2 regions of the Pedococcus sp. P2_D7 genome follow, and region 1 is predicted to be linked to the other one. Evidence: riboswitches for the same ligand, from Rfam matches in the RefSeq annotation. Region 1 holds a riboswitch; the other holds the start of a gene.
The links. Region 1 has a riboswitch for cyclic di-AMP ahead of AC1DWJ_RS08770 (transglycosylase family protein). Riboswitches for the same ligand answer to the same signal wherever they lie in the genome.
Positions count from the first base shown of each region.

Region 2: it holds a riboswitch for cyclic di-AMP, as region 1 does, so the genes downstream of both, AC1DWJ_RS08185 (C40 family peptidase) here and AC1DWJ_RS08770 (transglycosylase family protein) in region 1, are expected to answer to the same signal.

Region 1 covers NZ_JBFUEH010000003.1:343,891-348,584, reverse strand. Annotated here, with positions in the region: gene AC1DWJ_RS08775 (threonine/serine exporter family protein) at 1-856, shown strand, start outside; cyclic di-AMP (ydaO/yuaA leader) riboswitch at 1,119-1,272, shown strand; gene AC1DWJ_RS08770 (transglycosylase family protein) at 1,284-2,009, shown strand; tRNA gene AC1DWJ_RS08765 (tRNA-Thr) at 2,240-2,312, shown strand; gene AC1DWJ_RS08760 (LacI family DNA-binding transcriptional regulator) at 2,416-3,483, opposite strand; gene AC1DWJ_RS08755 (helix-turn-helix domain-containing protein) at 3,696-4,694, shown strand, end outside.
Region 2 covers NZ_JBFUEH010000003.1:230,980-235,673, forward strand. Annotated here, with positions in the region: gene AC1DWJ_RS08180 (DsbA family oxidoreductase) at 1-298, opposite strand, end outside; gene AC1DWJ_RS08185 (C40 family peptidase) at 451-1,179, opposite strand; cyclic di-AMP (ydaO/yuaA leader) riboswitch at 1,182-1,384, opposite strand; gene AC1DWJ_RS08190 (iron-dependent transcriptional repressor DtxR) at 1,625-2,323, opposite strand; gene AC1DWJ_RS08195 (MFS transporter) at 2,358-3,647, opposite strand; gene AC1DWJ_RS08200 (hypothetical protein) at 3,761-4,513, shown strand; gene AC1DWJ_RS08205 (SDR family NAD(P)-dependent oxidoreductase) at 4,510-4,694, shown strand, end outside.

The DNA of each region.
Region 1 (4,694 bases):
GCGGACGCTCGGCAAGGGCGGCCTCCCGGACTTCTACCAGTGTGCGATCGGTGGGTTCCTCGCGACCGTGCTCGCGTGGGGCGCATTCAGCCTCGGTGCGGCGGGCTGGCTCCCCGTGTCCTCGTCGGAATTCGCCTTCATCGTCGCGGGCGGGATCACCGTGCTCCTGCCGGGTCGCACGGTCGCCTCGGCTTTCGAGGACGCGATCTCGGGCTACTCCGTGACCGGTGCCGGCCGGATGTTCGCGGTGTTCCTCACGACGGCCGGGATCATCCTCGGGGTGGCGACCGGGCTGCAGCTGACCCTGGCCCTGACCAGTGCCTTCGGCCTGAACGTCGCCTCGCCGTCCATCGTGTCCACGCAGGCGCTCAACGCCCCGGTGCTGCTGGCGGTGGTGGGCGCCTTCGTGGTCGGGTTGGCCGGTGCGGTGTCGCTGCGCACGGGCCGGATGCTGGTGGTGCCCAGCGGCGTGCTGTGTGCGGTGGGCGTCGGGGTCTCCCTCGCTGTCTCGAAGGTCGACGGGCTGGGCCAGCTGTCCGCCGCCGGGCTGGCGGCGATCGTGCTCGGGTGTGCGGGACGACTGCTGGCGCTCCGGATGGGCGCGCCGGCGATGGTGCTCGTCGTCCCGGCGTCCTACGGCCTGCTCCCGGGTCTGGCGATCTTCCGCGGCCTCTACGAGATGGTGAACGGGTCGTCGGCCGACTCCGGGACGCTGTCGCTCCAAGGGGGGCTGACCACCCTGCTGGGGGCGATGGCGGTGCTCCTGGCGATCGCGGCGGGCGGCGTGCTGGGGGAGTTCATGGCGGCGCCGTTCGACCACCGCATGGTGCAGAAGCGACGCGCTCGACGGCGCTGACCGGGCCGGGCGGTCCGGGCGGTCCGGGCTGTCGAGCACGAGACTGGTTGTTCGGAAGTTATCCCGGGTCATGGCACGGCGGATCTTCCGAACACGTCGGGCCGCCGGCGCTGACGGGGAACGAAAGGTGGCGAATACGCGCCAACCGGTTGTCGGCCTGACGAACGCCCCCTACCGTGTCTTACCTGCGCGAACGCGCGGTCACAACTGCACACGGCATACCCAATCAGCCAAGCACTCCCACCGCGCCGAGCCTCGTCAGGTGGGGGTTTCACCGGAAGATCTCCGGGCACGACGAGGACGGGGAACCCAACGCGGCCACCACGGTGGCCTGGGGGTGAAGCCGGCTCAGGCCGGCCGGGCACCTGACAGCCCGAACCCGACAGCTAACCCCGCAGGCGCCGGTCAGGAGAGGAACCCCCCACCCATGTTCTATGCCCCGAAGCACTCTGCTCGGAAGGCCAACCCTGTTCGACGTCGCGTGACCGGTGTCGCCGTGGCCGGTGTCGCCACGGTCGCAGGTGGCATGGCCACCGCCAGCAGCGCGCAGGCCTCGACGGTCTGGGACCGCGTGGCCGCCTGCGAGAGCGGTGGCAACTGGTCGATCAACACGGGCAACGGCTACTACGGGGGTCTGCAGTTCTCCGACCGCACCTGGGACGGCTTCGGCGGCGAGCGCTACGCCCCGACCGCAAACCGCGCCACGAAGGCCCAGCAGATCACCATCGCCCAGAAGGTGCTGGCCTCGCAGGGCCCCGGCGCCTGGCCGACCTGTGGCGCCCGCGCCGGTCTCACCCGCTCCAACGGTGGCGCGGTCGATGCCGGCTCGACGACCAGCAGGGCCTCGCGCTCTGCCACCCGCCAGGCTCCCGCGGCCCACTCGACCAGCACCGGCAAGCTCGTCGTCGACGGGATCCGCGGCCCCAAGACCAACGCCGCCATCGAGCGCTGGGTCGGTGGGTCGGTCAACGGCACGCTCTCCCGCACCGACGTGAAGGCGTTGCAGCGGAAGGTTGGCTCGGCCCCCGACGGCGTCATCGGTCCGAAGACGATGCGCGCCCTGCAGACCAAGATCGGGGCCCGCAAGAACGGCGCCCGCTACCTCGACCGCGCCACCGTGCGCACGCTGCAGACCTACCTGAACGGCCGCTGACCCGCTCTCCGCACAGCCGGCGGCCCGACACCTCACGGTGCCGGGCCGCCGTCGCGTCCCCGTCTTCCTCGCACTTGCTGCCACCGGTGGGGCACGGAGGGCTGGGTTCGGGGGTCTGGTGAGGGATCAGTGGCAACAAGTGCGCGAGACGGTATGCCGCGTGGGCGCCCGGGATGCCCGGCCGCCGCCGTCTCGCCGGTACGATCGTCGCCGTCTGCTGCGGCAGACCGGCCGGCGTGGCGCAATTGGCAGCGCACTTGTCTTGTAAACAAGGGGTTGGGGGTTCGAGTCCCCCCGTCGGCTCTCTGACCAGCAGGTTTCCTCAGACCCCCCTCGCCTTGGGCTGCCGACCCACCGCTTTGCCCCGCAGGCACCGAGAGTCGGCTGGGACTCCGTGCTCCGCCATTCAGCTGCCGCGAGGGCAACCGCAGCTTTCGCGCACCATCAGCTCTACGGGCAGTATGCGTGATGTCGTTGGCTCGTCCGGACGTTCGATTCGGTCGATGAGTGCTCGGACTACCAACGCACCCATCGCCCCCATAGGCTGACGGACCGTGGTCAGTCTCGGGCTGAAGAGACGCCCCGCGGCGATTCCGTCAAACCCCGTCACGGCAACCCGACCTGGAACGTCAACACCTGCGGCCTTCAGGGCGTCGATTAGCACCAAGGCGACTTCGTCACTCACGCACACGAAAGCTTCGGGTAGTTCGTCGTGGGCAATCAGACCGGCGACCATCGCTCGGACGCCTGCCGCGATAGCTCGGTACTCCACGATGGCCGCAAGTGGTTCTTCGGGTACCGGCAGGCCGGCGGCGCGCAAGGTTGCTTGGAAGGCCACGAATCGTTCGACCCGGTCGGCGGCGGCGATCGAGCCGACGAAGAGCAGCCGACTGAGTCCGTGCGAGTGGATAAGGTGTTCGGTCAGCTCGCGCATCCCACTGGTGTTGTCCACACCGACCCGACTGAGGTTCTCATCCAGCCCTGAACCGGGCAGGAGGACCACGGGCAGTTGCGCCGCGATCTTGGCGAACTCTGCCTCGCCCACCGATCCTGAGAAAACCGCCAAACCGTCGACGCGACCAGCGATGTCAGTGAGTACCGCATCCCCGTCCGAGTGGCTTGCCGCGGCGACCAACATGGCGTAGCCACTACGCCAGCACTCTTCCTCGACACCGCGCTGGACTTCGTCCTTGTACAGGGGATACAACCGAAAGTCGACGTTGGGGTCGACCGCGGGTGCTCCAGAGGCGCTGTCGATTTCAGGAATGGCGGGCCCGTAGTCGAGCGACAGGATGCCCAGAGCCCCTGTCCGGCCGCCTGCCAGCCCTCGCGCGCTCGCGCTGGGTATGTACCCGAGCTCTTGGGCAGCAGCATGGACCAGCTGGCGCGTCGACACCTTCACCCTCTTGGGCTGCCGGAACGTGAACGACACGGTCGCGATCGATACGCCGGCACGCTCCGCGACGTCATACACGGTTGGACGCTTCGCCATGAGTTGTACCTCCTGGGCTCGGAGTCTAAGCGCATTGCAAGGGTCGACGCGTCATGGGTCGCGTTCGGGCCTGGCATGGGGCGTCCCGCGGGGAGGTGATGGTCGCCCTCTTGCCAACCCGAAATCAATGCGCTTAACTTAAGCACCGCCATTTAAGCGCATAGAGACTGGATCTCGCTGGGAGGGAACCGACGATGTTGCGTACTGCCGACGACACCGGGCCCGGCGAGCGCCTGGCTGACGGGGCGGATGGGTATGTGCACGTCAAGGGCGCAGATGTGGTGACGCGTCATCGGCTTACCAGGATGTCCGGAAGGGAGGCCGACGCTGCCACCGTCCTGCGCGTCGTGTCGGTCTTCGATGAGTTGGTGGAGCAACGCGCGAGCGCCGCGGATCTGGTGCGCTCGGTCGCTCTCTGGACCGACTGCGCCGCGGGTTTGAGTGGCCACGATGGTCGGGTGCTCGCTCGATGCGACCGTCACGGGATGAAACTCCCTGGCTGCGAACCGGAGGGCGGCACCTACCGTGAGGCACATTCCCACGGCTTTCTGAGCGGTCGGTTGTGGATCGAACGCGATGGGCCGGCCCGCGCGCTGGACGAGTTGGTCCTCGGGCGTGGTGCCCGTGCCGCGCAGCTCACCCTTGAACGGATGGCACGCGCCGCTGCCGCCTGCTCACCCGTTCCCGGCCTGGTCGAACTTCTCATCGATGCCAACGTGTCGTTGGACGAACGCTCCCGGGCCGGCCGGGAGCTGGGGTACGACCCCAACCAGTCGATCAGGGTCTGGGTCGCTCAGATGACCGGCGGAGCGGCAGGTGTGTTGGATCGGGTTGCTCGTCGGATTCGTGCCTCAGGAGGGGGGCCGGTCCGGGTCGCCGACTTCGGCGCCTCCGCGATCCTCGTGGCGTCCGGTCGGGTTGACCCTGACGGGCTCCTCCTAGCAGGGATGGAAGGGCGCATTGGAATCGGCCCACTGCGGTCCGCAGTCGACGCACCGCGCTCGTACCACGGTGCGCGAGCGGCCCTTCGATTCGCCCAGGGGCCAGGTGCCCCAACGATCACACAGTTCGACCAGCTCGGCTCCGTAGCCGCGCTGGCCGGAGTGGTGGACACGGACCTGATCGACTTCCCGGACTGGATTGCTCTGGACCAGCTGTCACGAACCGAGACCGGCCTGACCGCGATCCTGACC
Region 2 (4,694 bases), 110 kb from region 1:
CGAACGCGTGGTAGGTGACAGTTACCTCGGCCGGGTGCGCGCTCTCGGCGATGGCGAGCTCGAGCCGCCGCTTGCCCAGGTAGCACCACGGGCAGACCACGTCGGCCCAGACGTCGATCTCCACTGCATTGGTCGAGGGTGTTGCGTCGCTGGTTGATCGTGTTGCTTGGTTCATCGCGTCATCCACGTTCGTCGCTTGGTCCACGTTCAGCGCCTCATCCACGTTCGTCGCCTCGTCCACGTTCGTCGCTGCGTCCACGTTCGTCGCTTCGTCCACGTTCGTCTGACCCACGTTCATCGCTCCATCCTCACACGAGGGCGCAAATGGGGCACGGGGCACCCGGGCGAGCCCGCGGCATACCCCCACAACGCCGCAGGCCCCCGGGCCGCCGAAGCGGAGGGGGCCTGCGGTGCGTGGCTCAACCAGTGGTGCGACGAGCTCAGCGTGGGTCAGGGACGACCGTAGGTGACGTTCGAGGACCAGATCGAGCGGAGGGCGACGGCCTTGCCGCTGCGCGGGGAGTCCCACATCATGCCGTTCCCGGCGTAGATGCCCACGTGGTAGGCGGGGCTGCCGAAGAAGACGAGGTCTCCCGGCTGCGGGTTCGACACGCGGGTGGTGGCGGCGCGCTGGGCGTCGGCGGTGCGGGGGAGGCTGATGCCGACCCGGCCGAAGACGTACTGCGTGAAGCCGGAGCAGTCGAAGCCGGTCGACGGGCTGGTGCCGCCGTAGGAGTACATCAGGCCTTCGTACTGGGCCGCGATGGCCAGGACGCCGCCGGCGGCGGGCTTCAGGCTGGTGTAGTCCTTGCGAGCCGTGGACCGGCTGGCAGCCTGGACGGTGCGGTCGGGGACGACGCGGACCACCGGCTTGGGCTTCGGCTTGGCGGTCGCCTTGAAGCCGATGACGCCAAAGGCGCTGGAGGCCGCGGGAGCCGCGGTCTCGGGGGCCTGGACAGCGACCGGCGCGGCGGTGGTGGCGCCCTTGGCGGCCGGGGCCGGAGCGGCGCTGGCGGCCGAGGCGGGAAGGGCGAACGAGGCGACAAGACCACCGGAAGCGGCGATGACCGCAGAGGTCTTGACAGCCGGCTGCGCGGCGCTGGCCACGATGCCGGACAACTCGGAGACGGGGTTGAAACGGCCCGGCGCGCGGTGGCGGCCAGAACTGTGTGAAGCCACGATGGATGAACCTCCAGCGCCTACGAGGTGAGCTGTCGGGTTCGGATGGAGGTAGATCACCCGGCCTCCACGGTTGTCACCCGACCTTGCGGGCGCGTGCGTGGAGACTTAACCCCAAGGACCTTTTCGTGAAGAGAAGGCCCAAAGTTGGGTCCCCCGCTCCTGCCAAGCGGTTTGTACTGAATGACTCGGGCGTGGTGACAGGACTAGGCGTTTCCACATCGAGCCGGTCCCCCCAGGGGGCGAGGGAACCGCAGCCACCGTACACAAGGCTCCTGCGAAAGTCACGTTGAGGTCACGGCCCACCCAAGAAACGCCAAGGTGACGTCAGGCACACCCCAGCCGCCGTGCTCAAAACCGCAGGTCAGAGGCCTGCGGCCAGACAGCGATGGCGCTCAGATGAGCGGGCAGTGGCGACGCGCCGAACAGGGCGCGACACGCCGGGTCAGACCAGGGCGCCGAAGACGTGCTGGGCGACCTCGTCGGGCAGGGACACCCCGGTGGACTCGGGGGCGCCCTCGCGCACGGCAACCACGCGGCCGTCGGCGCGGTGGACCCGCACCCGCTCGCCGGGCAGGAGCCGGGCGACGGTCAGCAGGCTGAGCGCCTCGTGGTCGACCTGGACCGGCTCACCGATCCGGCGGACCAGCACCGTCTCGGGCAACTCCCCGGCCAGCTCGGTGAGGGTCTGCAGGCCGGTGCGGAAGCCCTCGGTCGGCTCCTCGTCGCCCAGCTCGTCGAGCCCGGGGATGGGGTTGCCGTAGGGCGAGTCGTGGTGGTCCTTGAGCATGGCGAGGATCTTGCGCTCGACCCGCTCGGACATGACGTGCTCCCAGCGGCAGGCCTCGTCGTGGACGTACTCCCACTCGAGCCCGATCACGTCGACGAGCAGCCGCTCGGCGAGCCGGTGCTTGCGCATGACCCGCGTGGCGAGCAGGCGGCCGTGGTCGGACAGCTCGAGGTGGCGGTCGCCGGCGAGGCTCAGCAGGCCGTCGCGCTCCATGCGGGCCACCGTCTGCGAGACGGTCGGGCCGGAGTGGCCCAGCCGCTCGGCGATGCGGGCGCGCAGGGGGGTGATGCCCTCTTCCTCGAGCTCGAAGATCGTCTTGAGGTACATCTCGGTGGTGTCGATCAGGTCGGTCACAGGCCCCAGCCTCTCACCTGCGACCGTCAGCGCGTCACCGATCGCCCGTCGACCTCTTCTCGAGCTGCCCCCCGACCTCTTCTCGAGCCGCCCGCCGGACCGGGTCGAAGCGCGGCACCCAGTAGGCCAGCCAGCCCGTCCCGACCAGCGCGAGGCCGCCCAGGGAGACGCAGGCGGCGGCCAGCCCGGCCTGCGCGGTGATGAGGCTGATCAGGGCCGGGGAGCCGCTCCCGCCGACGACGGAGACGAACCGCCAGCCGCCGAGGAACTGCGACCGCCCCCACTCCGGCGCGCTGTCCGCACCCAGGGTCATGACGATGCCCGACCCCATGCCGTTGCCCACGGCGGCCACGAGCGCGACGACCGTCACCGCGAGCGCGCTGTGGGTGAGCGGGAGCGAGAGCATGCCGATGCCGAGCAGGACGACGCACGGCACCGCGACCCAGATCCGGCCGAACCGGTCCATCACCGAGCCGGCCGGGTAGAACAGCAGCATCTCGACCCCGCCGACGATGCCGAAGATGATCGCCGTCGTGGTCGCGGAGAGCCCGACGTGGTTGGCCCAGAGCGGCAGCAGCACGAGCCGGGCGGACCGGGCAGCACCGATGACCATGATCCCCAGCCCGAGGGTGAGGTAGGTGCTGCGGTGGTCCCACAGCACGCGGGCGGTGCTGGCCGGGGCGCGGTCGCGCGACTCCGCCGTGGCCTGCGCCTCGTGCGCGGCCGTGAGGTCGGGCCCGAACTGGACCAGGGCGGCGGCGCCCAGACCAGCCGCCACCGCGACGGCGAACCCGGCGCGCGGACCCCAGAAGTGGATGATGGGCGCTCCGATGAACGGCCCGATGAACATGCCGATCCGGTTCACGCCGCCGAGCGTCGACAGCGCCCGCGCCCGCATCGTGGTCGGCACGGCGTCGATGAGGTACGCCTGCCGGGCGACGAGGAACACCGACGCCGTGAACCCCATCGCGAACACGGTCGCCATGAGGACGAGGAGCGACGGGGCGGTGAGTGCCACGAACGCACCCACTGCGTCGACGGCGCTCGCCCACAGCAGGGCTCGTCGCTCCCCCACCCGGTGGACCAGCGCTCCGGCGGGCACCGCGAAGAACAGCTCGGCGATCAGCCCGAGCCCGACGGTGAGGGCGGCGACCGACTGCGACGCCCCGAGGTCGAGGGCGCTCAACGCGACGATCGGCACGACCGCCCCGCTGCCGATGGCCGCGATGATGGTCGGCCCGTAGGCCGGGACCGCGATGCGGCGCAGGCTGAAGTCCGCACCGTTCGGGTCGGAGCGCGTGGCGTCGGGAGCGGGTCGTGACATCACCGCCCATTCTGGACCGTCCCCCCGTCAGGGGGCCGCACGGGTCCACGCTCGCGACGGAGTGGGCGGCGGCCCGCCACCCGGCGTAGGGGTGGCCCAGTAGGTTCAGGGACATGGGTTTCGTCGTGCCGTCGCGGTTCTGTGGTCCGCCCGAGTCGGGCAACGGTGGGTGGGTCAGCGGCCACGTCGCCGCCCTCCTCGAGGCGGGGCCTGACGAGTCCGTCACCGTGCGGCTGCGCACCCCTCCCCCGCTCGACCGTGAGCTGCAGGTCGTGCCCGGCTGGTCCGACGGCCGGCGCACCCTCGAGGTCGTCGACGGTGACCACCCGGTCGCGCAGGCCACGACCGCTGCCGCCCTGGAGCAGGCCGGCCTACCCGCGCCGGTGTCGTTTGCCGAGGCCACCGCGGCCGGTGAGGGTTACGAGGGGCTCGTCGACCATCCCTTCCCCACCTGTTTCTCGTGTGGCACCCGTCGCGAGCCCGGCGACGGACTGCGGCTCCAGCCGGGCGGGCTCGCCGATGGCGACGGTGCGTATGCCGCCGCGTGGGTCCCCGCCGCGGACGTCACCGTCGAGACGGTGTGGGCCGCGCTGGACTGCCCCGGCGGCTGGGCCTCCGGCATCGCCGGGCGGCCGATGGTGCTCGGCACGATGACCGCGCAGGTCACGAGCCTCCCCACCGTCGGCGAGGAACACGTCGTGCTGGCGTGGCCGCGCGGCGGCGAGGGCCGCAAGTACCACAGCGGCACGGCCCTGTATGCCGCCGACGGCCGCCTGCTCGCCCAGGCGGAGGCGACGTGGATCGCCATTGACCCCAGTGCATTTCGAGACTCCAGTGCAGTTCGACCCGCAGGAGGTAGCGCATGACGAAGCTCGCCGTGGTGACCGGAGCCAGCAGCGGCATCGGGGAGGCCACCGCCCGTCGCCTCGCCGCGGACGGCTTCGAGGTGATCTGCGCCGCGAGGCGGGTCGACCGGATCGAGGCCGTGGCGGCCGAGATCGGTGGCCGGGCGGTCGTGTGCGATGTGACCTCCGCCGACGACGTGGG